3 regions of the Methylophaga sp. UBA2012 genome follow, and region 3 is predicted to be linked to each of the others. Evidence: riboswitches for the same ligand, from Rfam matches in the RefSeq annotation. Region 3 holds a riboswitch; each other region holds the start of a gene.

Region 1 (10,681 bases), on a different contig from region 3:
CCGTTAGTGCTCGACCAAGTTGTATTGCATTCACCACTGGCGTGCCTTGTGGGATCAGATCTGGACGCGAGATGACATCAAATTTATAAGGATGCTCCCATACTGGGAACTGTAAGGCACCACCACCAACATGACGCCATGCACCGGTTAAAGCTGGCAAACAAGTAATAGCGCGGATGGCCTGACCACCACCGTAGTTACGTTCAACTGCTACCCCAAGGCGAATTGCCGCAGGTTGGCTAGTGGCAAACTCACGGGCAAATTGACGAATATCATCCGCAGCTATGCCTGTGATTGTGGCAGCCCATTCGGGTGATCTGGTCTTGGCTCTATCTGCCAAGGCATCAAAGCCAACGGTGTAGTTGTCGATGTAGTCCTGATCCTGTAAACCTTCTTCAATGATGACATGCATCATCGCCATGGCTAGTGCACCATCGGTTCCGGGTTTTGGCGCGATGTGCCAATCGGCTTCTTTCGCCGTTTTCGATTTATACGGATCAATCACCACCACTTTGGCACCATTTTTCTGTGCATCTTTCACGATATGCCAATGGTGAACATTGGTGCTAACCGAGTTGCAGCCCCAGATAACGATGTATTTAGAATGAATAAAACTCTCAGGATCGACACCTGCCGTCGGCCCTACGGTCAATAACCAAGCGGTACAAGAACCTTCACCACAAAACGTACGTTCACAAACGGTTGCCCCCATTTTGTTAAAAAAGGCATCGCCCCCATTTAAGCCATGAACTAAGCCCTGATTCCCCAAATAGCTATAAGGCAAAATGGCATGCGGACCATGCTCTGCAATAATTGCTTTCCAGCGGCTAGTGATTTCATCCAAAGCCTCATCCCAGCTAATTCGCTCAAACTGTCCACTGCCCTTAGGTCCTGTTCGTCGCATAGGGTAAAGCAGACGATCTGGATGGTAATGTCGTTTTTCATAATCTTTAAGCTTGACGCACAAACCACCTCGGGTCATCGGATGTTCTTTATTGCCTCTAACAGAGGTTAATTGACCATTTTCAACCTCATAGACCATGGAACAGGTATCAGGACAATCATGTGGACAGCCACCATGATGCGTTGTTTTTAATACGCTTGCCATATTGCTCTCTCCTCTCTGATATATATTTTTTTATTATTATTTTCAGACTATACACCAGTTTAAAACGGGAAATATGCCCGTTAAGTTATTCAACTGACTTGATAAAAATTTTATTTAAATCAATTACTCACTCTGACATTTTCTTGTAATAGAGCCTCTATACACTTAGCGGCAGATGAATAATTCACCACTTTACCAGTTGGGTGGTTTATCACTTTCATCCATTTAATCAAAGCCAAACTCGTCGTGAGGCGGGGTCGGAAAGCTACAGGTCTTCCAAGTGAAGATGGCTGGGTTGCATTGCTTGTTTTTTCACTCTAAACATAAGGGAATTTTTATGAAAAAAGCGATGCTATTTGTCATAGCACTATTTTTCTCTGTTGCGGCTAATGCAGCAACACTTAACTTAACAAAAGGTGACTCAGCTTTCACCAACAATGCTAGTCAGGAAATTGATCTTGCTACTGGTAGTACAGTATTAGCAAGTGGGACTACAGGTAATGGCGCATGGGAATCTTCGTTCAGTTTATTTACTAATGACGCAACACCAGTAGTTATTGAATGGTCATTTAATCCAGAGTCTAATCTTGATAATGCAACTATTGCATTTGGTGTTTTAGGTGGTGCTATTCAAAATTTCAACATTACTGGTGATTTCAGTTTCACAGCGATATTAACTGCAGGTCTGACATATGTGTTGGATATCTATGACGCAACGGGTAAAGCTTTAAATTACAGCCTATCAGTTTCAGCAGTACCTGTTCCTGCAGCACTTTTCTTATTCGCACCAGTTTTATTAGGTTTCTTAGGCTTTCGTAAAAAAGCGATTGCAGCATAACCCATCTTTAGAAAATCGTCGTTCAATATTAGGGAGCTTCGGCTCCCTTTTTTTATGTATGATTCAATATTTCCTGAGAGAGTATCAGTTTGACTTCTCCACCATCACGCCATCGAGTAACTGCCTGAATGGATTATTTTGTTAGCTTGGGTTATCCCGGTCTTTTTATCTCAGCCTTTTTATCTGCAACACTACTGCCACTTAGCTCTGAATTCGTTCTCAGCACACTATTAATCAAAGGACTATCACCGAGTTTTCTCATCACCACAGCCACCGTGGCAAATGTGCTTGGCTCAATGCTGAATTATGCTTTAGGTTATTGGGCCAGTTCTGCAGTCATAAAAAAATGGTTACGGATATCAGAAAGCGATATTAGAAAAGCGGAAAACCGGTTTAAGAAATATGGTCTTATTTCCCTGTGTTTTACCTGGTTGCCCATCATTGGTGATCCATTAACTGTTATGGCAGGACTCGTAAAAATACATCTAGGCTGGTTTATCGTGCTAGTCACAGCAGGCAAGTTGATTCGCTATATTGTCATCAGCCAGGTAGCCATGTCGCTAAATTAAAAAACCCCGTTTCAGAGACTGAAACAGGGTTTTAACTGGGTTACACTTTTACTTAATGATGATGCGGATGACCGATATCCTCACCTTCACTGTTATAAAAACCAGAAGGTCCGTGTTCGATATAACCCTGATTAATCATCTTCGCAATGAAGGGATCTGATTCACTATCACCAATATCGGCATAATCCGTTGTCTGATAGTCATCACGCATTTTAAAGCTGGCATTAACAACACTTTCATCTTTAATCAGTTTCGTTAACTGCCATGTTTGAATGTGACCGTCAGCGGTATTTTTCCAGCTTTTCACTAATGATAAAGCAGGTAACCATTCAAGTTGGAGATGGCTATCACCTTCTGTTAACTGATAAGTTTCGACTTTGTCACAGGCTTCACCAGAAGTTGATACCAGTGTCATATTATTTTTCAACTTGTCTGTAATCAACTCATGCACTTGTTGCCATTGACTATCAGCATTAGCGTACTTCACCTCGCCCGGCTGATACTCGATAGCATGTTGCTCCTTATCAAAAAAACGTACCATTCTTAACTCACCATTATGGGTGTATTCCCACATATCGGTAACACCCGTCTGGGTAAACTGATTACTAACACGGCCATGTTGACGCCACAACATCATCGTTGCCGTTTTATTAGAGTCACTGTCAGTCATTTCGTACGTTGCCCCTAATAACTCAGGATCGATTGAACAACTCTCGCTCGCCTGAACTAGTAACGGAGAAGTGACTAACACCAGGCTCGCTAATAAATGATATTTCATCTGTATAACCTTCATCGTGTTGATTTTATCCAAACGAAAAAGGGGTGGACTCACGCCCACCCCTCTCTTTTTCGTGTGATGTTACTTAATCGCTTTTTCTGCTTTGATTTCCAAACGTGCCGCTTGATTCATGATGTGATAAATCAAGTTTTGTTCATTCACTCCTGTTACCGCACTTGCACCAGGGCCTGTCGCAAAAATGGCTACATCTTCACCTGCATGTGTTTCAGAATCTAATGGAATCAATGCTTCTTGATGGTATCCAGATAATTCAGTATTCACGGCAGTTAAGTCTTTACGACCAGTATCAGGGCCTGCGTTATAGCTGGCATCAGCATCCGTTTCATTGCCCAAGTCACGGAAACCAAGACCGTTGGTGTAACCCAGAGTGGTATAAGGTTTACCATCAGCAGCTAATGCAGGCTCATCTGAACCAACGCTGACCACTTTACCCAGAATAGGATTACCACGTTTTGGATAACCTGCCATAGTGAATACATGGCTGTGATCCGCTGTCACGATAATCAATGTTTCTTCAGGGTTAGTGTTTTCTAATGCTGTTTTAACCGCATGAGCAAACTCAATAGTTTCATTTAATGCACCATGAGCATTACCCGCATGATGAGCATGGTCAATACGACCAGACTCAACCATTAAGAAGAAACCACGATCGTTCTTGTTCAAGACTTTAATGGCTTTTTCTGTCATTTCAGATAATGAAGGTTCACCAGCAATATCATTGCCACGGTCAGCTTCATATTGCATATGTGATTCATTAAATAAAGCGAAGATTTTATCGGTATTGGCTGGATCGATAGCATCAAAGCCTGCTTTATCGTATACATATTTACCTGTTGGATAAGTAGTCTGCCATTCTGCTACTAAATTACGACCATCCGTTCTGTCACCTTCAGTAGAACTGACGGCATCAGGGCTGTTAAATGCAGGATCTTTTGGTAAGAAATGACGACGACCGCCACCCATAGCAACTTCGATACCGTTAATACGTTTTGCTGTTGGATAACGATTTTTCAGATTACTTTCAAATTCCACCAATTGTTTAGCGATATCTTTACAAGGTAAACCACGGCGTGTGACAGAGGCAGGCATATCTGAAACGTCTTCCCAGTCACGATCCACTGATTTTGCATAAGTCGCTGCAGGTGTAGCGTGAGTGATTCGTGCTGTTGTGACGATACCTGTTGATTTACCAGCAATTTCAGCCAGCTCAAGGGCAGTTACCAGTTCATGTCCGCTCATTGTCGAGCACACGCCACGTTGAACATCTTCACCAATACCGATGATGCCAGCATCTGTTTTAACACCACTCATCATGGCCGTCATCGTACCAGCAGAGTCAGGTGTTTGAGCATCAACATTGTATGTTTTTGCCAGTCCTGTGAATGGAAAGGTTTCAAAGGTCAGGCGATTTTCTTCACCTGGTTTGCCATTTAACTGGCCTTCTAAAATACGGGCAGCTGTAATAGTAGAAATGCCCATACCGTCACCGACAAATAAAATCACATTTTTTGCTTTGTGTGCATTTTTATAAGCTGGTTTGTTATCCATTTTTTCAACAGCGTCTGTATACCAGTCACTGTTAACTTGATAATCAGTTAAAACAGGTTGTTTAGCATAAGCTGTTACGCTTAATGCTAAAGTTGCTGCACCCAATAGTAAAGGTAGCTTGTTTGACATGTGTCTCTCCCATAAGACAATTAAAGTGTTTGGTTGGCTAACGGATACAGCGTAATTGTTATTGATGACATCCAAGTTAAGCATTGATGACAATTATGTGAACTGAGTCACATATTGGCCTGGAGCCCGATTAAGGTGGGTTTTATATTTTCCCTGACACGGACGCCGGGATTTCTTCTATCGTCAGCATTTTGTTTCTTAACTCTTCGGTTACCGCCTGCGCCGATGTGCGATCTCGAATTACTCTTGGTGTGATTAATACCAATAGTTCCGTTCTTCTCACCGCATCTGAGGTTTGCCCGAATAAATGCCCTAAAACCGGTAATTTATGTAGTCCCGGTATGCCGCTGTCATTATTGGTTTTGCTGTCCTGAATTAAGCCACCTAGCACGATGGTTTCACCAGAATTGATAGCAACAACACTTTCAATTTCACGTTGTTGGATGGTGGGGGCATCAATCGTCGAGGTGGTTGTTTGTACGGCATTACTGACTTCCTGCCGTATTTCCATGGTGACAAGACCACTATTATTGACTCGTGGTAATACGGTTAACGACACCCCCGTTTTACGAAAATCAATTTCATTGACTGTTGGTGCGGTGGCATCAGTATTACTCACTGATTGTCGGGTGGGGATAGGAATTTCATCGCCGACATTGATTTTAGCCGGTTGGTTATCCAACACCATCAAAGACGGCGACGATAAAACATTGAGTTTTGATTGCGCTGCGAGTGTATTCAACGCAAACCGCACATTACTTAAGCTATCAACTACCGTGAACGAAAACCCCGGTGTCTGGGCATTTATACCCGTATCTCCTAAATCCAGTTGACTGTTACCCTGTTTACTCCCTATACCATTTTTAAAAAACCATTCGACACCAAAATTCAGTTCATCGGATAAGGTCACTTCAATAATGCTGGCTTCAATTAATACCTGCATTGGCACCGTATCAAGCTGTTTGATCGTGCGTTCAATCATGTCGTAATCTTTGGCTGTGGCCATAATTACCAAAGCATTCCGAACATCATCAGCAATAATGTCGACCTCGTCATTTAAAAAACGGGCTTTATTCGTTTGAGATGCAGACACGATCTCATCATTGTTGTTTAAGCTTGTCTGAGTCGAGCCCAGATGGATTTGGGTTTCACCTGGAGCCAGTGTGTGTTTTTCTGTCGCAGAATCTGTTACCTGTTGAAGACTGGCACCAAACACCTGAGCCAATACATCCGCCAGTTGCTGGGCCTTGGCATTCTGGACTTTATACACATACAGCTGTTGCTTACCCAGATTCGAAGCCATATCCAAGCGCTCAACCCAACGTTCCACATTTAACAGCGACGACCGGTTTGCACTGATCGCTAAAATACTATTCAGACGACTAATCGCCATTAAGCGCACCGGACCATTTGCCGACTTTTCATTATTGTCAGCTGCTGATGTCAGCAGAATATTTTCCAGCTCACGCTGAATATCGTTCACTGAAGCATTCTTTATTGGATAAATACCGACAGACATCCCCGCCAGCCAATCCACATCAAACACAGAAATCGTTTGTGTTAATGTCTGCACATCCTGCTGACTGCCGCGTAATAAAATCAGATTACGTTTTTGGTCAATTTGGATGTCCGTATCCTTCCCAGCATAAGGCATTAAAATCTTCGCCATCTCAGGCGTGCTGATATAACGCAGCGGAATCACATGCACCCCGTAGCCTGACTGAGAACTACCCGATGTTCGGGATAATGCCTGATCAGATGCCACCACCTGATAAAAGTCATGGTTTATTATCAAACGTGCATTATTCATTGCCAATACGTTTTCCAGCATAGGTAATACTGCTTCTTTTGCGATGGGGTTTGGTGTCTGAATAGTCACTTGCCCGCTTAAGTTTTTATCCATCGAGTAGTTCACTGCCAAAATTTCGCCTAATACCACACGAACAAAATCAGCCAGTGATACCGCTTCAAAATTAAGCGTAATATCGTTGTGTTCCGCATTGGCGGTAAACTGTCGGCTAGTCAATGATTGTGTTGGGTTATTACCGTAAACCACTACTTTCTCAAATGGTTTTGTATCCTCCGACGCAGTAATATGCTGACTAATGGGCGCCGAAACCACTAGATTATTGCCACTTTGTCCGGCAAGTTTGGCTGGGGGGTGTGGTTTAGTTGCTGTAAGTGGCTGACACCCAGCCAGCACAATTAACGATACGACTATTGTTGCTAGCCTAATCATGTGTTTGTAGCACTCATTTATTGAATTCATAACCGTTAATCATAAGAAATGAATGTGACATTATTGATACGGGTCATCATCCAAATGACCGCCTGGCAGTATAAGCGTTGGATTGTCCTGTTCTGATGACATCTCTGTAGCCGACACGGTTGTCGCTAAGGACGGTGTTTTTGCATTAAATAACATCACCCGGCGCCTCTGACCAGCTTTATTAAACACGGCCGCAGTTGAGGTAATTTCTTCCAATGTCCAGTCATCCAGCTCATCATTGAGCTGTAACTGTTTCACCTTTTTAGTTTTATCATCGATCATTAATACCATGGATGTGTTATCGGTTATCGCCACCGCTGAGAGACGATAATGATTTAAAAACAGGGTGTGTTCAGTTGGCTCTGCGACCGTTTGGGGAGATAGTCCCGCAAAACGATCAGCAGTGAAAATGGACTGTTTTAACAATGCCGCTGTTGTAGAAGGTTGAGGTAAGGCAATGCCTGCTCCCTGCTGTTCTGATGGTGTCTGAAGACCATCAGACAGCTCATCACCGGCTACAGGAACAGTATGGGAAAACCTGTATTCGCTTATCATGCTCACTAGCGATAAAACGATTACAGCCCATGAACTGATAGCCCCCCAACTCATGATGAATGCTCCGTATTCATCACTTGATAAAAGCCGGTCATCAGCGTGTGTACTTCAAGTTGAGTGGATGAGGACTTAGCCTTGTCATCATTAACAACAATCGATAGTTCATCTATAAGTAATAACGGTTGCTGTAATTCAATACGGGATAAAAATGCTACCAAGCCCTTCATATCCGTCTGAAACTGCAGGCGTAGCTGAATATGTGAAAATCCTTTTTCCTGCTCAACCACTGTGGTCTCGGCACTTATTTTGGTCAGGTCTAATTCATCGAGATGTTTAGCTACCAATGATTGCATTTGTGCCGCCATCAATGCCGTCGAATCACCATGAAATAAAAAGCGCTCACCTAATTGTTCAGACTCATCTTCACTCAGCGACATAGCAGGCTGTTGTAACTGACTTGATAATTTTTGCTGCATAAAGGTCAGCTGTTCTCGCTCACTGGCATAGTGCTGACGTAAGGATAAAGCCGGATAAATAATCAGCAGCCATAGCATGGTAATCAACACAATTAAACCAGCCCAGGCCAGTAATGGATAAAAACGTGAGAATTCAGTTTGCATCACTGACTCGCTTCATGGTGATGGAAAAACGCTCTTTACCTAATTGTGGATCAAAAGTCACAGGTGCCTTGAATGCCACATCGGTAAATTGTTTTGTCTGTGCTAATAATGAAAGAAGTGTTGCTGCTGATGGCGATACGCCCTGGATTTCGATGATGTTATCTCTGACCTGAAAGCGTCTGACCCATGTGTCTTTTGGTAATGTGTCACTTAAGGTATTAAGCACAACTAACCATTGCTGTTGCCGTTGTTTTTGTTCTAAATCACGAAATTGTGTCAGCGTGAACTCGCCATGCTGTTGCTTCCGCACATCTTTCATCGCATCAGTACGTAAGGCCTTCAGGTTTATTTGTTGCTGCTGTAACTCTGTTTCATAAAATGACAATGGCAAATAAAGCGCACACAAAACGCTGACTACAGCACAGGCTGGCAACAGATACGCTGACCAGGTATTTTTTGCAGACTGTGAACGTAATAAATTGAGCTTATCCCGATAAAGACTATCTTCAACGGACACCCTGTCGATATCAATACCCAATATGTTTAAACGTTGCTGATGCTGCTCAAAATCTTCACGCAGCATCACAAACAAACGAAGATAAATCAGCTCAGGATCATCTTGTTGTTCCAGTTCAACCCAATCAAAAATCACCTGCTCTGCCTGAAACGGTGTGTACTTATCCATTTCAAACCACAACAACTCAGCAATATTGTGTTTTGCAGAACGTGGCACTGACAGTTGGCGTGACAATATCTGCTGCTCATCAAGCAATAACAGACTTTTGTTTGGCTTCGGCTTTTTAGGTAAAGTGATCTTATCGACACCATCGACATTACTTTGCCACTCAATATCTTCACCCGACTTAGACCAGACCGTTAACTGATAGCCATGGCTTTTGTTAGTAATACATAGCCGTTGACGGCGAATATCGGTCTGATACTGCCAACGCTTTGGCAGACCAGCATTAAGCTGAGACAACCACCAATACCAAGCACGTGATAGACCTTGTTGAATCTGCTGCCAGGACATCAGGACGCCACTCCCGTTATTTCCTGCCATGACAAAATCGCATAATCCTTGCTTTGGTCCGGGTTCAGTAATACAGCGACTTTCAGACTGGCCATTTTTTTCCTGACTTCAGCACGGCTGGTAATCACAAAACAGCGTCCCGCAGGCAGACGGGGTAATTGTTCATTAGTGAGATCACTCAGGCGCTTACGCTCATTTTCACTGTAGAGACTTACTGGCAGTACAGATAAGTTAAGCCCCGGTTGTTGGGAATACACCGTCATTAACGGTGCGATTTTTTGATAACCCTGCTCATCCATCGACAACAATAAACGTAGCTCTTCCAGACTATTAAAAGCCGCATTTTTAGGTAAACCCTCTCGGCCCGCCGCTTTGTAATGTAAACGTTCAGCCCCAGCAGCAAGGCGTTCATTGTCACTATCACGCCAATCAACAATCTGGTCGGCATATTGTTCAGCCGTGTGTGTCGACCAGCCTTTAGTTTTTAATAACGTGGTGATTAATTCGGCTGAGGCGTAATTCACATCAAGCAGACCATTTTGATCCTGGATCTGAATAAATAATCTGCCTTTATCCGTATTGAGCTGATAAACAGTGCCATTGGTTAACCAACTATGCTGTTCATCCACTAAGGCCTGGATCACTCGCCAAATACCTTCGCTCGCCAGGTACTTGCTAATCAAAGCCCCTTGTTGCTGCTTTATTTGTTGTGTTTCGATACGCATGGTTTGACTAAAACTCACGGCTAAAATCATCAACAGCGAGATCATCCACAGCACGATCAGTAAGGCAGCCCCCTGCTGTTTTACAGAAGTCATAAACCCGTTCGCTGAACACTGAGATGATCCCGCATCCGGGTCACCTGGGCTGGTAAAGACACGACTATCGGATATTTGTCACCACCACGCTGCTGCGCCACAGTCATTGAAATAAGCGGCGGTAATTGATTGTTTTTCTGCCAGTCTGTCTGCCATCTTGGTGCGTTTTTTTTGTCGATATCAGCATAGGAAAAATCGAGCGAATCCACGCTGTTTAACAACGTCAGTTGCTGACTATCATCACGATTTTTCAGCACACTTAATAATGGCTGATACTTCATCAGCAGTTGATTTTCTTTAAGCATCAACTCAACCCAATACAAGCTGTTGCCGCCGGCATGAGCAGGTAAAGTAGAAACAAATCCAAGCTGATGTTTTGCACCTGAAAATAACACCGG
Region 2 (10,681 bases), on a different contig from region 3:
AAGGTTTTTCATGGCTAAATGCGACCCAACGCTCCTTATCGATGTCACTTTCTGAATACCTGAGAGAAGAAGCTCACATCTTGCCAGACAAGATTCAAATCGACGATTTCATGAGTGATGTAGATAAGATCAAGGCAGATATTGATAGGCTTGAGGCACGTATAAACCGGCTGGAAACACATCATTGACGCACGTGAGCATTGACCTCAGCTATATCCATGTAAGGAGCCATTAATGAAGGCTAATCAGTTATCCAGACTGATTCAAATCAATCATGTCCTGGCAAAACATCGCCTGGACGAAGTGATCAAAGCGATTCATCTGTTACGTCCACTTCGATATTTTAGTTTTTTATCTCCTCATCGCTGGCGCAATAAACAATCGACACTTCCCAGAGGCGAAAGATTAAGACTGGCGCTACAAGACTTAGGCCCTATTTTTGTCAAATTTGGTCAGGTGCTATCCACTCGCCGGGATCTGCTGCCACCGGATATTGCCAACTCACTGGCCAAATTACAGGATCAGGTTGCCCCCTTTCCTGCGGAACAAGCCAAACAACTCATCGATAAAGCGTATGAAGCAGAATCACTGAATGAATTATTCGCTCATATTGAACCAGAGCCTCTTGCCTCAGCCTCTATTGCACAAGTCCATGCCGCGACCTTGAAAAATGGTGAACAAGTTGTAATAAAGCTGGTACGTCCCGGCATAGAACCTATTATTAAACGTGATATTGCCTTGTTATATACCCTGGCATCCTTCGCCGAACGATATTGGTCTGAAGGCAAACGCCTGCGTCCGAGAGAAATCGTTGCTGAGCTGGAAAAGAACCTGTTTGATGAACTCGACATGCTGCGTGAAGCATCCTCGGCATCACAACTTCAGCGTAATTTTGAAGGCACCACTTTACTCTACGTGCCGAAGATATATTGGAAACTGACAAAACCCAATATTCTGGTTCAAGAACGTATCTATGGCACCCCTATTAGCGATACTGAAGGTTTGATCGCCAAAGGGGTGGATATGGCTAAGCTCGCAGAAATGGGCGTTGAAATATTTTTCACCCAAGTCTTCAAACATAGTTTTTTCCATGCCGATATGCATCCCGGCAATATCATGGTGGATATTCATGATCCAAAAAACCCGAAATATGTGGCTGTCGATTTCGGCATTATGGGAACCTTGTCACCAGATGATCAGCGTTATCTCGCAGAAAACTTTCTTGCCTTTTTTAATCATGATTATCGTCGTGTGGCAGAGTTACATGTGCAATCTGGTTGGGTGCCAGCTGACACACGCTTGGATGAGTTTGAAGCCGCTATACGCAGTGTTTGTGAGCCTATTTTCGCAAGGCCACTAAAAGAAATTTCTTTCGGGCAGTTGTTATTAAGACTGTTTCAAACAGCGCGTCGTTTCAATATGGAAGTCCAGCCACAACTGGTTTTACTACAAAAAACCCTACTCAATATTGAAGGATTGGGCCGTGACCTCTATCCCGATCTGGATCTCTGGAAAACAGCCAAACCGATTTTAGAAACATGGATGAAAGAAAAAATGGGCTGGCAAGCCGCTTTAAGAACATTACAACAAGAAGCGCCACATTGGGCTGAAACCTTACCTGAAATGCCACGTCTATTATATGACTTGAGCAAACGTGCTCAGGAAGGTCAATTCAACGTAAATTTAGCATCAGCCGATATTCAGCAATTACGTAAAGAAATCAAGCAAGCCAGCTACCGTAGTGCCGCTGTTACAGCCGGCGCTGCTTTCCTGGTTGGTGCCGCAGTGATTACCGGGCTTGATGGTTATGCGACGACGATGTTTGCCGGCCTCCCAATTCTCAGCTGGGTGTTTGGTTTATGGGGGCTTGGCCTCATTTATTTTAGTATTTCAAAGAAAAGTTAATCGTTATGTTTAAGTGGATAGGCCTGATTTTAGGCTTCTTATTATTAAGTACCATGAGTGTTGGTTTACTGATTCTGGGTATTTTTGGTGCCCTGATAGGGCTTATATTTGGTGGTTTTGCTGATCGTGTACGGGCTTATGGACTTGGTGGCGCGAATCCTTTTACCAACCAAACTCGTCAAGCCGTCTTCCTGGAAACAGTCTTTGTATTGATGGGGAAATTAGCAAAAGCTGATGGCCGTATCAGTCAAATTGAAATCGACCATGTTGAAGCCTTTATCAAAAAAATGGGCATGTCTGGTGAGCACAGACAAGAAGCTATTCGTCAGTTCCAACGTGGCGCTGAACCCGACTTTGATATCAACGAAACAGTGACGAAATTTAAACAGCACTGTGGCAACACCTTTAATTTAAAACAAGTCTTACTGGTCTACCTGACGGTGATGGCTTTGGCCGATGGTAAGCTCGACCCACAAGAAAGACAGATTCTGGAGCAGGTTTCATCACAACTGGGTTATAGCCGAGCAGAGTTTAATCGAATCCTCGATATGGTGTTAAGTCAGGCTAATTTTTCAAGCGGCTATCAACAACAATATTCGTCAGGTCAGCAACGCTCTTCTATGAATGACCTTGCGGAAGCTTATAAAGCACTTGGTGTCACAGAGCACAGTTCTAATCAAGAAATTAAACGTGCATACCGCAAATTAATGAGCCAATACCATCCTGATAAATTAATGGGTCAAGGTGTACCTGAAGATATGATTGCTGTTGCTACTGAACAGGCTAAAGAAATTCAATTGGCTTATGATTTAATCAAAAAACATCGAGAGCAAAATTAGCCACCTTCATTTCAATTTTTGTTATTTCTTTGATATTATTTTTTACCCGAAATGCTTCAATCAAAGCCAAACTCGGTGTGAACCAAGGACGGAAAGTTACAGACCTTAAGATATTAAGGTGGCTGTGCTGCAATAATAACTAAGGAAGAAACACATGAAAAAAACGGCTTTTATGGGCTTGGCTTTATTTGCGGGTTTAACTAATATTGCCTTAGCGGCACCAACGAGCTTATCCACTACAGGTACCTGGCAAACAGCCAGCGGAGACTTAAGTTCACTTATTGGTCAGTCGGCACCTGCCACCTGGTCTTTCGACACAGACTTAACAACGGAGTTTGGACCATTTGGTGCTAACCTTACACCAATTCCAGGAAGCTCTGGTACGAGGCAACTTAGCAGCTCACCTAACTACATCCTCTCAGGGACAGCTGCGCCTACTGTATTTGATGGAAAGCAATTTAGCATCAGTATCTTAGATAATACTATTGCAAACGAAGATAAATTTCACTCAGATCTCGTAACGTCAATGGTCAATAAAGGTCTCAACCCTAACATGACAGGTGATGCACTTTTATTTAAAGCTAGAGTTATGACTCCGCCTCAGAAAGATTCCGTAGAATTCTTTACGATATATGGCCTAATGGTATTTGATGAAGACTTTTTCTCAACCCCAGTTTCAATATTACCTTCTGTAGACGTCCTGCTAGATAATGCATTATTTTCTTATGCATTACTGAAACATGAAATTAACTATGAAGAAACAGGCTATGCTAGTTATATTCAAACACCATCAGCCGTGCCTGTCCCAGCAAGTATATTGATGTTTGCTCCAGCATTGTTAGGCTTTCTTGGTTTGCGTCGTAAGGTGTAAAGGCATAAAAGCTTAAAATATTTAAATAAGAAAAAACTAAAAAGCCGTAGTGAGAAATTATTACGGCTTTTTTTGATCGCTTTAATAACTTAGCTTTGCTATTAAAATAATCCTACTATTGAACCATTATCATCAATATCAATCCGCTCTGCTGCAGGATGTTTTGGTAATCCTGGCATAGTCATTACATCACCACAAAGCACGACAAGAAAACCTGCACCGTTTGACAGACGAACATCACGAATGGTTAGCGTATGGTTCTCAGCCGTGCCACGTAAGCTCGGGTCACTGCTAAAAGAATACGGCGTTTTTGCCATACAAACCGGAATATCCCCGTGCTGCTCATTCAGCATGGCGATCTTATCCATCACTTTTTTATCAGCTACGACCTGACCTGTACCATATAAACGTTTAGCGACTTCGTTGATTTTGTCCCAAAGCGGCAAGCTATCCGGGTATAACAACTGACAAGGTTCGGCATCAGCATCCAGCATTTCAACCACACGCTGTGCTAATGTTTCAGCACCAGCACCACCTTCGGCCCAATGGCGAGCAAGAATAGCCTCTGCGCCCATCTCTTTCACTGCTGTTTTAATCAATTCAATCTCAGCATCGCTATCATTGACAAAATGATTGATGGCGACAACACAACGCAAGCCGAACTCGTTTTGCAGATTGCTTAGGTGACGTTTTAAATTAGCCAGTCCCGTATTCAGTGCATTAAGATTTTCAGCAGTTAGCTCTTTCAGCTCCAGACCACCGTGATATTTCAGGGCTTTTACTGTGGCGACAACCACTGCCATATCCGGTTTAATTCCCGCTTTACGGCACTTAATATTGATGAATTTTTCTGCACCTAAATCAGCACCAAAGCCGGCTTCAGTGACAACATAATCACCCAGTTTTAGTGCCATCTTGGTTGAGATGACAGAATTACAGCCATGCGCGATATTGGCAAAAGGCCCGCCGTGTACAAAAGCCGGGTTATTTTCTAAAGTCTGAACCAGGTTCGGCTTAATCGCTTCTTTCAATAAAGCCGCCATCGCACCATGCGCCATAATGTCACGGGCATAACGAGGCGTCCCATCTACCGAATAAGCGATTAAAATTTCGCCAAGACGTTGCTTCAATTCCTGTAAAGAATTGGACAAACAAAAAATGGCCATCACTTCTGAGGCCACCACAATATCAAAACGCTCTTCACGTAAATAACCGTTAGCAGGGCCACCCATACCAACGACGATGTCCCGCAGCGCACGATCATTCATGTCCATCACTCGTTGCCAGACAATACGTCTAGCATCTAACTGCAGTGCATTGCCATGATGAATATGGTTATCAATCATCGCTGATAATAGATTATGTGCTGAGGCAATCGCATGTAAATCGCCGGTAAAGTGAAGATTAATATCTTCCATCGGCACGACCTGTGCATAACCGCCACCGGCGGCCCCACCTTTCATACCAAAACACGGCCCCATTGATGGTTCGCGCACACAGACAATCGATTTTTTGCCAATTCGGTTAAGCGCATCACTCAAGCCAATGGTTGTAGTGGTTTTGCCCTCACCTGCCGGCGTTGGACTGATGGCCGTGACTAAAATCAACTTACCATCCGCTTTCGCTGCCATATCATCCATTACTTCCAAAGAGACTTTGGCTTTGAAACGTCCATACGGGTCAATATGATGTGAGGCAAGACCAAGCTTTTCCTCAGCGAGACTAGTGACTTCCTGCATTGAAGCTTGTTGGGCAATTTCAATATCTGACATGGTTTTCCTGAGCGGGGTTGAATTTGAGTCCTATTATACGTGAGTTACGAGGGAATCCCGAATAGCACATCAGTCCCCCCAACGAGGCATCAGATTATGTTCTATTTTCGCCTGGTCCAGTATTCTGGCGACAACAAAGTCGACCAGTTCATTTAGGGATGTAGGATTAAAATAGAAGCCAGGATTTGGGGGGAAAATACACACGCCAAGCTTAGCAAGTTTCAGCATATTTTCCAGATGAATCACTGAAAATGGCGCCTCCCTCGGCACTACGATCAATTTGCGATCTTCTTTGAGCATGACGTCGGCAGCGCGGTTTATCAAATTATCACTCTGGCCGCAGGCGATAGCCGATAGAGTGCCCATGGTACATGGACACACAATCATGCTTGGCACGCGATGAGAGCCGCTTGCCAATGGCGATGACCATTGCTGTTCACCATACACCCGTAACTGTTCAGGGTGGCAGTTAAACTCTTGAACTAATTTCGTTTGAACATCACTGGCCCGAGCGGGTAATTTCCAATCAAGCTCATCAGCAAGCACGATTCTGCCTGCAGTGGAAATCATTAAATGCACAGTGAGGCCTTGTTGTAACAGCACCTCCAGTAAACGCTTTGCATAAGGTGCACCTGAAGCGCCTGTAATGGCTAATGCGATCTGCTGCTGATCTAACATAATTAGGCAATCGCCTCTAAAATCCGTTGGTGAATACCGCCAAAGCCACCATTACTCATCACTAAAATTTCATCACCAGACTGTGCTTCATTGCTGATTGTTTTAACGATAGCGTCGACAGAATCAAATACACTGACATGATCGCCCAATGTTTCTGTGACTTGTTTTAGTGACCATTTCAAATCAGCATCCTGAAGCAATAACACTCTGTCTGCCTGAATTAAAGACTGAGCCAATGTCTCCTGATGCACACCCATTTTCATGGTGTTAGAGCGAGGCTCAAGTACCGCAATCAGCCGACGGTTCCCTACTTTAGCTCTTAACCCGGCGATAGTGGTGGCAATAGCGGTCGGATGATGAGCAAAATCATCGTACACCCGAATATTATTAATTTCGCCTTTCAATTCCAGCCGTCGTTTAACACCGGCAAACACTGATAAGGCCTCACAAGCATGTTCAATGGTGACACCAACATGATGAGCTGCCGCTATTGCCGCAAGGGCATTACTCACATTATGCTGACCGAGCATATCCCATACAACGCGGCCAGTGGCTTCACCATGGCGTACTTCAAACTCGCTACCATCATTCTTCAATAATGTCGCTTGCCAATCCCCCTCAGCGCCCAGTGTTTGACGTGGTGTCCAACAGCCCATATTGAAGACATGCTCAATTGCTTTCTCTTGTGGCGAAAGAATCAAACCTTGCTCAGGCACAGTTCGAACTAAATGATGAAACTGCTTTTGAATAGCGGCCAAATCATCAAAAATATCAGCGTGGTCAAATTCAAGATTATTAATAATCAACGTTCTGGGCATGTAATGGACAAATTTAGAACGCTTATCAAAAAATGCCGTATCGTACTCATCTGCCTCAATTACAAAAAAAGGCGTTTTACCGAGTCTAGCTGTTTCGCCAAAATTATCAGGCACCCCGCCGATAAGGAAACCAGGTGCCATATCGGCATGCTCGAGAATCCAAGCTAATAAACTACTGGTGGTTGTTTTTCCATGTGTACCAGAAACAGCCAACACCCATTTCCCTTGCAGCACATGTTCATTCAGCCACTGTGGACCAGAAACATAGGGAAGACCTTTATTTAACACATACTCTACGGCCGGATTACCTCGTGACATGGCATTGCCCATCACCACTAAGTCAGGGGCAGGCTCTAAATGTTCAGGTTTGTATCCTTCCCTGACATCAATGCCTGCGGCAGCAAGCTGATCACTCATCGGTGGATACACATTGGCATCTGAACCACTCACTGTCATGCCAAGCTCTCTGGCTAAAATGGCCAGTCCGCCCATAAACGTGCCACAAATCCCCAGTATATGAATATGCATTACGCAACTCCTGAAATAGTGAGTCCAACCACAATCAACGAAGCAATGGTATAAACCGTCGTTATAACCGCTGCTAAACCGGGTCGGATATCAAGTGCATACCTGAAGATATGTGCAACAACAAATAAACTCCAGAAAATAACAATAAGTACCAGTAATAAGATAATACTGGTTAGCTGACTATGAGGCTCTACCTGTCGAAATAATACAAAGACTGGCCAGCTAATCATGCCAATTAATGCACCAGTCCCTGCCATAGCTGTTAAGGTTTGCTCGAAGCGAGAAGGCAATCCGCGGATAAATAATAAGCCTTTAGTAACGATAACCAGCATGGCAGTATCAGCCAGTGCTGCCACCAAGCTAATCGTCCAGCTATGATCAATATGGCTAACCAGTACGCCGACGATAAAATACGTGACAACACTAAAGTTCAGTAATATTGAAGATGCCGGAATATCGGCCGGACTTGCCTGAAATAAACAAACCTGGAAAAACCGCAGAATCACTTTAATCATCACGGCATAATAACGTGTCACTTAAACGGAACAAAGTATTTAATGATTTTTTTCGAAGAGATATAAAAAAACCCGGCAAAATAGCCGGGTTTTTTTGTCGACATATTAATAAAATATTAATCGTCAACAACGACACCCCATGGGAATTTGCCCACTTCGATCGTTTTAATTGTTTTATTTGTAGCTGTGTCCACGACAGAAACGGTACTACTAACACCATCAGCTGTGTATAAACGTGAGCCATCACGCGTCATACCCAAGCCCCATACACGTTTACCAACAGGTACATTTGCTTTCATTTCCAGTGTTTTAGCATCTAAAACAGCGACGGAGTTACCACGCCCCGTTGTTACATAGATGGTTTTATCATCTGGGCTAACAGCAATATCCATAGGCTTGGAGTTAGGTAAGTCGATAGAAGCCTGTTTGATAATTGATAATGATTTTGTATCAATAATCGTCACTTCATTACCTACTTCACTGGTTGAGTAAGCCAACGAGCCGTCACTGTTAAATGCCAGACCACGAGGACGGGCAGCAACTAAAATATTTTTTACCACTTTATGTTTAGCCGTATCAATCACATGAACCATATTAGTGGATTCACTAGTAACAAGTGCCAAGCTACCATCAGGTGAAACGGCAACACCTTCGGGTTCCAAACCAACAGGAATGACTTCAATGATTTTGCCTGTTTTCGGATCAATGACACTGGCTTGAGCATCATCCTCGTTAGATATATAAATATTGCCATTCGGTGCGACATCAAATGTTTCAGGATCGTCTCCCGCTTCCAGCTTTTTCACCACTTTCAGCGTATCTAAATCAACAACGGCTATCGCACCTTCTTCACTAATAGCAACGTAGAGTTGTTTTTGATCCGGTGATAAACCAATCCCTCTTGGCCGCTCCCCAATATTAATGGTGTTTATCACTTCATTGGTTTTTGTATCAATGACGCTGACCGTATTGTCTTTTTCATTAGTGACAAAAACACGGTGTGATGGCTCAGCCCAAACGGTTGTACTGGCCATAATCAATGTGGCTAATAAAATATTTTTTAATTTCATCATGTTTCCTTCTTCTCTCTAATTATTTTTTACAGGTAACCATTCCAAGACTATCTAAACCACCTTTTACACCTCTCAATGGAGCTTCGGCGACAATGTTATCGTCCTTGTCAATCAGTAAAACAATCTGACGTAATTGCCCTGTTTCTCTGAATGTCGCGGTATCCCCTTTCTGCCCATCAAATGACAAGTCATTCTTGAGGTAGTTCAACATTCCTGCAGCATCAATTTTTTGCGTTCTGGCAACAGTATCTGACAACATCTTCACCGCTGCCCAACCAGCCCAAGCATCATCATCCATTTGTGTTTTGTGATTTCTGGTGAATCGTTTATTCAATTGTGAAGCAGCAAACTTAACAAAATCATGATGCCATGCATGAGCCGTCACCAATGTATCAGGATTCTTTGCCTGCCATTGAGCGAGTGCATCAGCTTTCATTTGTTTGCTCAAAGGGATATTCAATAAATTCGATAAACATGCCTGACGTAATCCATCAGCATCAGAGCTCAGGTTAAACACCGGTACATGGGCTAATTTTTTCATTTTGGCAACGTCGAGAATATGTTTAGCATCTGTTCCAACCAGTACCGCCGTTATTTCAGATTCTGGCAGAGCAGCAAGTTCTTGTTCGGTGACATTTTTGACTTGATAGTTTTGTCCTAAAAACTGTCCCTGTAGATTAGCCTCCGTGAGTCCTTGCTGAACCCCAGCCCAAACCTGCCCATCTGTTGGACCAATATAATGAAGAGTGACATTAATTGGGTTGGCAAAGATAATTTGTGGCCAGATAAATAAAACCATAAGGCCCAGCTTTTTTAACTTACTCATAATCTCTCCATTTTTATTTTGCTTCTTATTTTCCACCATACAGAATCAGGAAGCTGATTAAATCAGCAAATTCCTCAATCTTGTAGAGCACTTCTCATTTAGAAAGTTCAACCATCCACACTATTGTGTCAGTAAAACAGGCCGTTACACCTTAGGAGTTTTTCCTGTTTTGTTGATGGCAGCCATTATTGGTTTAAATCAACCATTCTATGAGCAAAGCTTTATATTCAAGAAATCAAAATGAAGGTCGATAGCTTGATTATCACAACAGGTTAGTTTTTTATGAATAAGCAATATCGCCTTCAGGTTCAACAAACACAGGAAAGTCTTGAAGAGTTTGTCACCTTCATGAGTTTCCGTTGTGACTGTAGTGGTGTACGAATATTGTCTATCGAAACAAAAGAGCAAGCCGCCATACGAGATGAAGCAGAACAGTCAGGAAAAGTGGTGCCCATTCAATCACGGCGCCGTTCTAAACCATCCACTGTAACGATTAGCAAAGAATTACGTTTTAACGACCAAAATACTCACTCATAAAAAAAGCCCGATTTCTCGGGCTTTTTTGTTAGACCTGACTACCGTCTTCGCCAATTTCCTGATCGCTGTCTTTCACTGGCGGAAGTAAATCCTCTTTACTCACCCCCATAAACAGTACAGCAGAACTCGCCACATAGATTGAGGAGTAGGTACCAATCATGATGCCCAGCAATAATGCCTCAGCAAATGAATGAATCACCTCACCACCCAGGATAAATAAAGCAAACACCACTAATAACGTTGTGAATGATGTCATTAAGGTTCTGCTCAACGTCTCGTTCAGAGAGGTATCAATCACTTCTTCTGATGTCGCTTTTCG
Region 3 (10,681 bases):
GTCTGATTGTCATGAGTGCTTTTATCTCACCGTTTCGCAGTGATAGACAAATGGTTCGTGATCTTGTTAAAGAAAAAGAATTTGTTGAAGTTTATATCTCTACACCTCTCAGTACTTGCGAAGAGCGTGATCCCAAAGGTCTCTATAAAAAAGCCAGAAGTGGACAAATAAAAAATTTTACCGGCATTGATTCCGATTATGAAGTGCCACATCATCCGGAAGTAACACTGAATACTGCTGAACTCAATGTAAATGAATGTGTTGATAGGGTCATTTCGTACTTAAAACAAAATGAGATTATTTAAAGCTAATGACAAACTTTGATGTTTTTAACGGTGATGCTGATGGTATTTGTGCGTTAGTTCAATTGCGATTAGCTAATCCCATTCGCTCTGAACTAATTACTGGTGTTAAACGAGATATAAAATTACTGAGTAGGGTCGATGCAGAAAAAGCCTCTCAAGTCACAGTATTAGATATCTCAATGCAGAAAAATCATGACGCACTGCTAAATCTGCTATTGAATGATGTCGATGTGTTTTATGCCGATCATCACAACCCAGGAGATCAAATCAGTCATCCTCGATTACAAGCACTGATTGATATGCATCCCAATAAATGCACTGCGTTGATAATCAATGAGTATCTAAATAATGCCTATGAATTATGGGCAATAACAGCGGCTTTTGGTGACAATCTTGCCAGTGTTGCTGAAGATTATGCTAAAAAAATCCACCTTGATGAAAGTAACATAATCAAGCTCAAAACCCTGGGGCAGCATATTAATTACAATGGTTATGGTGCCAGTATTGATGATTTATTTTTCGCGCCTGATGAGTTGTATAGATGTTGTGTTAACTACCGCTCCCCGCTAGACTTTATTGATGATAATACTGAAATAATTGAGACTCTGGACTTAGGCTACAACTCTGATTTGGCACGGGCCAAACAACAAAAGCTCAGCTATGAAAATGAGACAGTGGGAGTCATCGCATTACCTGATGATAAATGGGCAAGGCGCATTAGTGGTACATATAGTAATTATTTAAGCAATCAGTATCCTTCACGGGCACATTTAATTCTCACTGAAATACCTGAATCATCTGCTTACGTGGTGAGCATAAGAGCACCCAAAATACGTCAAGAAGGAGCTGATTATATTGCAGGCCAATTTGATACTGGTGGAGGTAGAAAAGCAGCTGCAGGTATTAACTTCATGAAAGAAGATGAGTTGCCTAGATTAATCTCTGTTCTTGAAAGCTATTACAAGAGCGAAGCGAATTAATCCTGCATCATTTATACTTAAACTATAGATGTCACTCAATACCAATAAATACTAATAAGGCAAAAAGGAACAAATGGCTCAAGGCAGGATTAGACAATACGATGCAAAAATTAATGCGATATCACGCCTGATTGATAGTGGCATTATCCTGCTTACCTTTTTAGCCTTATTTGATATTTTTAAGGCGGGATGGGATGTCCTTTATATATGGAGTCTCTTATTCGCTATTTTATTGTTTAATTTTTTTGCCGAATCTCAAGATGCCTATCGTTCATGGCGAGGCACAGCATTGCGAGAAGAAGTTTCGGCAGTTATGTTTTCATGGTTTACCAGTGTTTTCATTCTGGTGATGATTGATATCTTTTTCATTCACTCTGGTAGTTATCTCGATAGCTTTGTTTTTTTATGGTTTTTATTGACGCCAATTGAATTAATTTCCTGGCATGCCATTGTGAGAACATCATTGGCAATCCTCCGGGCTCGTGGAGTCAACACCAGAAACGTTGCTATCGTTGGTGAAACAACTTTAGGAAAACGTCTGGAACGTGCATTTAATGAAATGGACTGGTCAGGATTCAGGCTGGTAGGTTATTACGATGACCGATCACAAAAACGTGTCGAAACGGAACCTAACTTAGTCGTCACTAACAAAAACGTGGGCGATTTCAATCAGCTGATTGAGGACTGCAAAGCAGGCAAAGTGGATACGGTGTATATCACTCTTGCTATGTCAGCAGAGCATAGAATACGGCATATAACCGAGCTATTGGCAGACAGCACCGCCTCAGTATACTTAGTACCAGACTTGTTCACGTTCAATCTTCTTAATTCACGTTGGGTTGATTATCAGGGCATTACGGCTATTTCAGTGTATGAAACGCCCTTTGCTGGTATCGATAGCATATTGAAACGATTAGAGGATATTATCCTCAGTTCAATTATTCTGATGATTATTGCTATACCCATGTTGATTATTGCCGCTGGGGTGAAGTTTACATCTAAAGGTCCTGTATTTTTCAAACAGACCCGTTATGGTGTGGATGGTGAAAAAATTAAAGTATGGAAATTCCGTACAATGACAGTCACGGAAGATGGTGAAAAAGTCACACAAGCTCAAAAAAATGATAGCCGAATTACGCCTTTTGGTGGTTTCCTGCGTCGAACGTCTCTTGACGAACTTCCACAATTTTTTAATTCTCTCGGTGGGTCGATGTCTATCGTTGGTCCAAGGCCACATGCTGTAGCACATAATGAGCAATATCGTGCGCAGATTCAGGGATATATGCTGAGACATAAAGTTAAACCAGGCATTACCGGGCTAGCACAGATAAATGGTTTTAGAGGAGAGACAGATACGCTGGATAAAATGCAGGGACGGGTGCATTATGATTTGAAATATATCCAGAACTGGTCGTTATTACTTGATCTTGAGATTATTTTTTTAACCCTGTTTAAAGGGTTTGTCGGTAAAAATGCCTATTAATTGTTTTTTAGTTCTAATTAGTAATGTTACTTACTAAATATACTTGTTACTTACCCTGAGACACAGTATCATATCCTTACTGTTAAGGTATCGGTGTAAAGCATATACACCAGATAATACTAGTTATCGTAAATATCTTAATAGCAATCAGAACAATAGACATCAACGGTGATGGCTTTGTAGCAAGATCATACTGGTCTTACACAATGTCGGCGTGTTTGATGTTGTGTAATTAAAGCCAAACTCGCTGTGAGGCGGGGTCGGAAAGCCACAGATCTTTAAATCTACATTTAAAGATGGCTGGGTTGCATTGCTTGTTTTTTCGAATTCTTATGCATAAGGAAATTATTATGAAAAAAGCGATGCTATTTATCGTAGCTTTATTGTTTTCAGTAAGCGTTAACGCCGCGACGTTATCTCTGACTGAAGCTGGTTCAACTAACGCAAGTCAAAGTGTTGATTTATCTGGTAGTTCAGTTGTTTTAGCTGGTGGTACTGTCTCTAAGAAAAGTACCTGGAGTTCAGCATTTTCACTCACAACTGATACTGATACACCTGTTGTAATCGCATGGTCATTTAATCCTGCAATTACTGGTGCAACATTAGTTTTTGGTACATTGGGTGACACTGTGTCATATGCAATTACTGAAGACTTCAGCTTCACAGCTATGTTGACTGCAGGTACTAGCTATATCCTGAGCATTATCGATGCTACATCAGGTGTAGTTAAATATGACGTATCTGTATCTGCAGTACCTGTACCTGCTGCTCTATTCTTGTTTGCCCCTGCTTTATTAGGCTTTTTGGGTATGCGTAGAAAAACAGCTGTTGCAGCCTAATTTAAAGCTACACAGAAAATAAAAAAGGGAGCTTTGGCTCCCTTTTTTATATCCTTTAGAGCATTGATCTTAAACTCCAATAGCAAAATTGTACCAAGGTACAATAGACATGGGTGGACAATGCTCCATATGATTCACTCATCTGAAAAAGTCAGATAGGTGATTATCATATCTTATGGATATGGTAATTTAACAAAAGCCAAACTCGTCGTGAGGCGGGGTCGGAAAGCCACAGATCTTTTTTAAAGATGGCTGGGTTGCATTGCTTGTTTTTTCAACTTATGCATAAGGAAGTTTATTATGAAAAAAGCGATGCTATTTTTAGTAGCTCTCATGTTCTCTGTTGGTGTTAATGCTGCAACATTGACTCTTACTGGTATCGGATCAAGTGGCGCAACACAGTCAGTTGATGTCAATAACAACAGTACTGTTCTTGCTGGTGGTACTGTGGGTGAAGTTGGTAACTGGTATTCAGAGTTTGATCTTATCTCTGATACCGACACTGGAATTAAAGTGGAATGGTCATTTAACCCATTCACTGCATTATCCGGTGCGACCATAAAGTTTGGTCAAATTTCTGGCCCTAGTGGTTATTATTTACCTGGTGCACAAACTTTCGCTATTACAGGTGATTTCAGCTTTACAGCATTTTTAACAGCTGGTGTTTACTACGGTATTGATATCATTGATGCTGCATCTAACATTTTGAAATATGACGTATCAGTATCTGCTGTACCAGTACCAGCAGCATTATTCTTGTTTGCTCCTGCCTTATTAGGTTTCTTGGGGCTTAGAAGAAAATCAGCAGTTGCTGCATAAGAATTAAGATTTAAGTTAACAGTAACTTAACTGTCACAAATTGAAAGGGAGCAAAAGCTCCCTTTTTTTTTGAAAAATAGAGTGTTAATATCAATTTTGAATGTTATTTATAGATAAGGATTTTCCCTCATGCTTAAGCGCTTCCTTGTACTTTTGGTTACAATTGTTTCTCTATTTTCTTCATCTGTATTTGCTGCAGAACGCTATTTATTAAACTCAGGTGACGTTTTAGACATTTCAGTATGGAATGAAGAGTCTTTGCAAAAACAAGTAACGGTCCTGCCTGATGGCGTTATTACCTTTCCTTTAGCTGGAGAAGTTGTAGCTAAAGACAAAACGGTGGCGGAGGTTGAAGAAGAATTAACTAAAAAACTCAGCGAATACCTGGCAGATCCGGTTGTTACGGTCTCTGTCACAAATGTTGAAGGTAATAGAGTTCATATTTTAGGGAAAGTACTCAACCCTGGCTCATTTGTAATGAATCAACCGTTAGATGCCATGCAAGCGCTAAGTTTAGCCGGTGGCTTATCGCCTTATGCAGAAGAAAACAACATTATCGTGCTTCGCAGAGATGGGGCTAAGCAACAAGTCTTACCCGTCAAGTATGCAGAGATAAAAAAAGGCAAAGCATTAAATACCAACATTACATTGGAAAGTGGCGACGTTATTATCGTACCTTAAGCAAAATAGCCGAGACACATGTCCATGAGAAAATATATTCCGCTATTATTGCCTTGCCTGCTGATAAATACAGCATCAGCAGCAGAATGGGTATTTAATGCAAAGGCTGACCCAAAGTTTAAATATGATGATAACGAGCTACTTCGTGAAGATAAGTTAGACGATTTCAGTTTAAATATTGATCCTACTTTAACTTTAACGCGATCATTAGAAAACTCAACATCAGAAGTGCGTTTAGGATATAGAATTAGCAGATACAAAGAGCTAAAAGAATTAGATAAAGAGAATCCTTTTTTTGGTTTTAATACGTCTTACGCAACTGAAAGAAGTACTTATGGTCTGACGTTAGATTATGCCGAACGTGAGTCACGTGATATTGCTGAAGAAGATACGGCTGATTTTAGTAATACATCAACCACAGTTACCAAAAGTATATCGCCATCATATAGCTACAGATTGACAGAGTTAGATACGATTAGCACCAGTGCTTCTTATCAAAAACGAAACCAATCAGGTTCATCTACTAGAGCAGATTCAATTTTAGGTACCAGTTCGAATCTCACTGATAATGAAACTCTTAGTTTAAACTTAGCATTGCAACATCAGTATACAGAACGACTTAATGCTGGGGTGTCATTAAGTTATGTTAATTATCAAGCAGAATCTGACAGGCTCGATAATGAATACGATTCCTACTCGCTAGGACTGACAAGTGAATACCAATTGTCTGAACTTTGGTCTGTCAATGGTCTAGTTGGTGCTCGATATTTGGATAGCGAAAATAATCCTATAAGTGGTTTAAAAACTTCTGACCAGAGTACTGGCTTGAACTATTCTATAAGTACAACACGAGAGGACGAGCTGAATAGTTATACTGTCTCAGCAAGTCGCTCTTTACTACCTTCGAGTTCAGGTGATGTAAATCAACAAGATTCATATACTTTTAGTTATCGAAGGAAGTTCACTGAGAAATTAACAGGTAGTTTATCTACCAGTTATAAACTTTATACCAGCGCAGATGATCTTAATGACAGAGAAGTTAAGTATATATTTTTCTCTCCCAGTTTAAATTGGAAATTAGCAGAAGATTGGGGAATAAACTTTTCATATAAATATCGGAATGTTGATGAAAAAGATGGAAAAAATGTCGACAGTAACGCGTTTTTTATAAATTTTGACTACAATTGGGACGGAATTCGTTTTTCTCGCTAAATCTACAGCAAAGAGCAATAATAAATGGAAGAAGAAGTAAAAGGCTTAGGGGATTATCTTAATCTTCTCTGGCGCAGGAAGGTTTGGGTTATTATTCCTGCTATGTTGTTAGCCATAGCGACATTTATAGTGGTATTTTCACTCCCGGCCACCTATAAATCTCAGGGAACTATCCTGATTGAATCACAAGAAATTCCAAATGATTTAGTTCGTTCAACCGTCACAAGTTATGCTGACCAGCGTATCGAAGTCATCAAACAACGATTGATGACGACTTCCAGAGTAATGGATATGGTCAAAAAATATAATCTTTACGTGGCTGAACGTCAAAAAACGGCAGCTACTTCTTCTATCGTTGAGTTGTTTAAGTCCAATGTCAGTGTGGATTTAGTCCAGGCGAATGTTACCGACCCTGTAAGTGGTCGTGCTAAAAGAGCCAGTATCGCTTTTACCGTGTCGTTCATGGATAAATCGCCTCAAAAAGCACAACAGGTCGCAAATGAACTGGTTACTGAGTTTTTGAATGAAAACGTCAAAGCTCGAACTGATCGTGCCGCAGAAACGAAAGACTTCCTGAAAGAAGAAGGAGATAAGTTTCAGGCAAAGGTGCGTGAACTGGAAAAACAAATTGCAGAATTTAAAGACCGCTATAGTGGCAGTTTACCAGAGTTATTACAGTACAATCTTTCAATGATCCAAAGATTAGGAGATGAACAAACTTCCAATCAAAACGAAATATTACTATTAAAAGATCAAATAACGACACTGAGTTTGCAACTTTCAAGTGTCCCAATGTATTTGCCTTTAGGTGTCACAGCAAGCACTTCGAATGAACCAAGTAGTTCTGAAGTAAGATTAGAACAATTAAGAATTGAATATAGCACCTTATTATCAAAGTATGAGCCTACTCATCCTGATGTAGTAAGAGTAAAGCGACAAATTGATGCGTTAGAAAAAGAATTAGGTGTGACGGGCAATGATGCTCAAGTGATTCAGGCTGAATTAGAACAGGCTAAAACGGAGTTGAATACCCTTAGTGAAAAATATGCTGATAGTCATCCTGATATAAAAGCACAAAAAAATAAAATTGCCAGTCTTGAGGATCGCCTTAAAAAAGCAGATAGTCAGCCGACTGAAACGAAACCATCTAATGATCGTTTGAACCCATCCTATGTCCAGCTTAAATCAAAAATTGATTCCACTGAGAATGAGGTGTCGAGACTACGTACCAGGCAAGAAGAAATTAAAACTAAACTGGCTGAATTTGAGCGTCGTGTTTCAGAAACATATCAGGTACAACGTGCTTATGATGAGCTGACACGTGATCATGAGAACACGGTCGCAAAATATCGTGAGTTACGCTCTAAGCAATTACAGGCTGAGCTGGCTCAAAACCTTGAGTCTGAAAATAAAGGTGAAAGCTTTACCTTGATCGAGCCTCCTGCGGTTCCATCAAAGGCAGAAAAGCCCAACAGACCCAAATTACTAATACTAGGATTAGGCGCATCAGTGGGGGCAGGGCTGGGTCTAGCCTTTTTGATTGAGATGTTTTTTGGTGGTGTCAGAGGCTATACACAGGTGGCCCGCATAGTAGGTAAATCGCCACTTGTTGTAATTCCTATGATTACAACAACTAGAGAGCTCGCTCGTAGAAAAACATTAAGAAACCGCTGGATTATAGTGGCTATTATCCTTGGGATAATTTCAATTATTGCAATACATTTTTATGTCATTAATCTCGAAGTGCTCTGGTATCGGTTGATGCGTAAAGTCAGCTTGCTGTAATCGTGACGTTATACTTCTGAGTAGGAAATAAGAATGGATAGAATTCAAAAAGCCTTAGATAAAGCCAAGCAGAAGCATGCGGGGATCGAGGTCGAACCAGACAACACAGTTATTCAAACCGAGACACAGGAAGAGACATCTTTTCCCGAAGACCCGCTAGCGCCACCTCTACAGAATATTGAATATACGCAAACAAAAGTCGTTAAAACGCCTCAAAGTGTTTTAGAAAATAATAGAGTCATAGCGGGACATTACAATAACCCACAATCCGCAGTCTTCAGGATGCTGCGTACTCAGGTTCTTCAGAAAATGCGTCAGAATGATTGGCAGACGATTGCGATAACTTCACCCACTGCTGGAGAGGGGAAATCGCTAGTTTCAGCCAACCTTGCTGTTGCGATTGCCATGGAGTTAAACCAGACAGTCTTGCTGGTAGATATGGATTTAAGAAATCCATCCATTGCCAGCTATTTTGGCTTAAATGTGGAAGCGGGTTTAAAAGAATATCTAGAAGAAGATTTGTATCTTCACCATGTTTTAGTAAACCCGGGCGTGGAAAGGCTTGTTATCTTACCGGGAAAAGGAAGAGCTGAAGACTCTGCTGAGCTATTATCCAGTCCGAAAATGGCCTCGTTAGTGAAAGATATTAAGTCGCAATACAATTCACGTTTGATTATTTTTGATGTACCCCCTCTATTACAAACGGATGATGTATTAATGTCCTCAAACTATTTTGACTGTACATTGTTAGTACTGGAAGACGGTAAAAACAATGAAGAGAACATTAAAAAGTCACTGCAGCTTTTAGAGGGCACGCACCTTGTCGGTACTGTTCTTAATAAGGCAGAAACACATCCAACCCATCAGAATTATTGATTCATGTATACAGAACATTTTGGTCTGAACTTCAAGCCATTTAACCTGGTACCCGATCCTAAGTTTTTATATCTTAGCCCTGTACATAAAAAAGCCCTGACCATGTTGGAATATGGCTTGATGAGTCAGGCTGGCTTTACTGTGGTCACCGGTGAAATTGGTGCAGGGAAAACAACCTTAGTTCGCTCCTTGTTAAACAAATTGGATGACGAATATCTCATTGGGCTGATCAATAATACCAGTGAGTCTTTCGGACAATTAATGGAATGGGTGCTTGATGCTTTGGAGATCCCTTCATCTGCTACTGATAATGCCGGGCGTTATCGTGACTATGTCGACTTTGTTATTGAACAACACGCTAAAGGTAAAAAGATCGTTCTGATCGTTGATGAAGCACAAAACTTATCGGTTAAAGCGTTAGAAGAACTAAGACTACTTTCAAATGTTAATATCGATGCTGATATTTTTATGCAACTGGTATTAACGGGCCAGCCTGAGCTCAGTGATAAATTAAACTTACCTGAACTTGAACAGTTCGCACAGAGAATAGGTGTTGAGTATCATTTGAGAGCTTTAAGTTATCCTGAAACACAAAAATATATTGAACATCGGATGGAAGTTGCAGGCGCTGACCACAAGATTTTTACCAATGAAGCCTGTGCTGCTATTTTTTGTTATAGCGAAGGTGTTCCAAGACGTATTAATAACTTATGTGATTTCGCTTTGGTCTATGCATTTGCTGACGACTCTAAAGAGGTGAACGTCAATACGGTGATTGACATGATCAAAGACAAACGATCATCTACGATTATTAAAATGAAAGAAAGCCAAAACCCTGATGTTAAGCGCGTTAGAAGCTGGCTTCTGGAGTTATACAACATTCATTTAGTTTAATTTCTAACTAAGTAAATAAGACATTCATCTGCCTAAGTAAATAAGACATTCATCGGCATAATTAATGTTTTATAAATGAGAAGCCCGTCATATATGAAGCTAGTATTAAGTTATATATAGAGTTAAAGTGGCAAATGATTCACACTATAAAGAGGTACATGTTATGTCAATGAAATATAAACTATTCTTAGTAATCGGCATGTTCCTAACAATGACTCATGTCTTTGCTGATTGTATTGTTACAAATAATAATTTCAGTAAATCATCAAAGATCATTTTTGTTAATCCCAATAACGGAAGTGACCAGCTTGCTAAGACTTATTCGCTCGATAATGTTCGAAATCCTTATGAAGCTGACGGCGTAGCGGCCTTCCAAAGTATAGAAAAAGCGAAGTCTTTAGCTAACTCAAGTAAGGGTGACCTTATATTAATCAAAGCAGGTCGACAATGGACAAATTACGAGGCGTGGGAAGAGAATAAGCTATCTGACTTTAACAAAGAAGTCATGAAAGCGAGTGGGATGTCAGAAAGACAATGTCGAGGTGATTCTTTAACTTGGGTTCCTTCATCTGTAAACGATAACCAGCTTGTCCAAACACCTGGAACAACTGATTTTGTCACTAATAATAATGATGATGTGACTCTAGCCAGAACTGAAGAAACGGCTCCGATAAGATTACCTGGTATTTCATCAACAAATACAACATCAAGAGACTCTTCCGCATCTTCAGCCAGATCTTCAAGTAGTGGTTCAACTAGTTCTAGAGGGAGCACAAGTGGTGGAAGAAGTTCTAGTACTTCGAACGA

The links. A riboswitch is a leader RNA that binds a small molecule or an ion and turns the genes downstream of it on or off. The one in region 3 is predicted to bind cyclic di-GMP.
Region 1: another riboswitch for cyclic di-GMP. It lies ahead of B2248_RS00385 (hypothetical protein); the one in region 3 lies ahead of B2248_RS13635 (hypothetical protein).
Region 2: another riboswitch for cyclic di-GMP. It lies ahead of B2248_RS03105 (hypothetical protein); the one in region 3 lies ahead of B2248_RS13635 (hypothetical protein).

The regions. Positions count from the first base shown of each region.
Region 1 covers NZ_DDCG01000001.1:68,584-79,264, reverse strand. Annotated here, with positions in the region: gene B2248_RS00390 (molybdopterin-containing oxidoreductase family protein) at 1-1,108, opposite strand, end outside; cyclic di-GMP riboswitch class I at 1,333-1,411, shown strand; gene B2248_RS00385 (hypothetical protein) at 1,446-1,946, shown strand; gene B2248_RS00380 (YqaA family protein) at 2,075-2,515, shown strand; gene B2248_RS00375 (hypothetical protein) at 2,568-3,293, opposite strand; gene B2248_RS00370 (alkaline phosphatase) at 3,375-4,991, opposite strand; gene gspD (type II secretion system secretin GspD) at 5,134-7,230, opposite strand; gene B2248_RS00360 (hypothetical protein) at 7,291-7,869, opposite strand; gene gspM (type II secretion system protein GspM) at 7,866-8,435, opposite strand; gene B2248_RS00350 (PilN domain-containing protein) at 8,425-9,495, opposite strand; gene B2248_RS00345 (general secretion pathway protein GspK) at 9,465-10,283, opposite strand; gene B2248_RS00340 (prepilin-type N-terminal cleavage/methylation domain-containing protein) at 10,280-10,681, opposite strand, start outside.
Region 2 covers NZ_DDCG01000002.1:289,398-300,078, reverse strand. Annotated here, with positions in the region: gene B2248_RS03120 (ubiquinone biosynthesis accessory factor UbiJ) at 1-188, shown strand, start outside; gene ubiB (ubiquinone biosynthesis regulatory protein kinase UbiB) at 235-1,905, shown strand; gene djlA (co-chaperone DjlA) at 1,911-2,744, shown strand; cyclic di-GMP riboswitch class I at 2,800-2,879, shown strand; gene B2248_RS03105 (hypothetical protein) at 2,899-3,615, shown strand; gene B2248_RS03100 (formate--tetrahydrofolate ligase) at 3,717-5,387, opposite strand; gene B2248_RS03095 (UbiX family flavin prenyltransferase) at 5,457-6,065, opposite strand; gene mpl (UDP-N-acetylmuramate:L-alanyl-gamma-D-glutamyl-meso-diaminopimelate ligase) at 6,068-7,411, opposite strand; gene B2248_RS03085 (hypothetical protein) at 7,411-7,947, opposite strand; gene B2248_RS03080 (glutaminyl-peptide cyclotransferase) at 8,043-8,996, opposite strand; gene B2248_RS03075 (ABC transporter substrate-binding protein) at 9,019-9,825, opposite strand; gene B2248_RS03070 (hypothetical protein) at 10,108-10,362, shown strand; gene secF (protein translocase subunit SecF) at 10,391-10,681, opposite strand, start outside.
Region 3 covers NZ_DDCG01000019.1:94,508-105,188, forward strand. Annotated here, with positions in the region: gene cysC (adenylyl-sulfate kinase) at 1-305, shown strand, start outside; gene B2248_RS13625 (DHH family phosphoesterase) at 311-1,285, shown strand; gene B2248_RS13630 (undecaprenyl-phosphate glucose phosphotransferase) at 1,359-2,768, shown strand; cyclic di-GMP riboswitch class I at 2,996-3,081, shown strand; gene B2248_RS13635 (hypothetical protein) at 3,119-3,607, shown strand; cyclic di-GMP riboswitch class I at 3,796-3,872, shown strand; gene B2248_RS13640 (hypothetical protein) at 3,908-4,426, shown strand; gene B2248_RS13645 (polysaccharide biosynthesis/export family protein) at 4,556-5,107, shown strand; gene B2248_RS13650 (hypothetical protein) at 5,132-6,319, shown strand; gene B2248_RS13655 (Wzz/FepE/Etk N-terminal domain-containing protein) at 6,344-8,104, shown strand; gene B2248_RS13660 (CpsD/CapB family tyrosine-protein kinase) at 8,138-8,980, shown strand; gene B2248_RS13665 (ExeA family protein) at 8,984-9,874, shown strand; gene B2248_RS13670 (hypothetical protein) at 10,038-10,681, shown strand, end outside.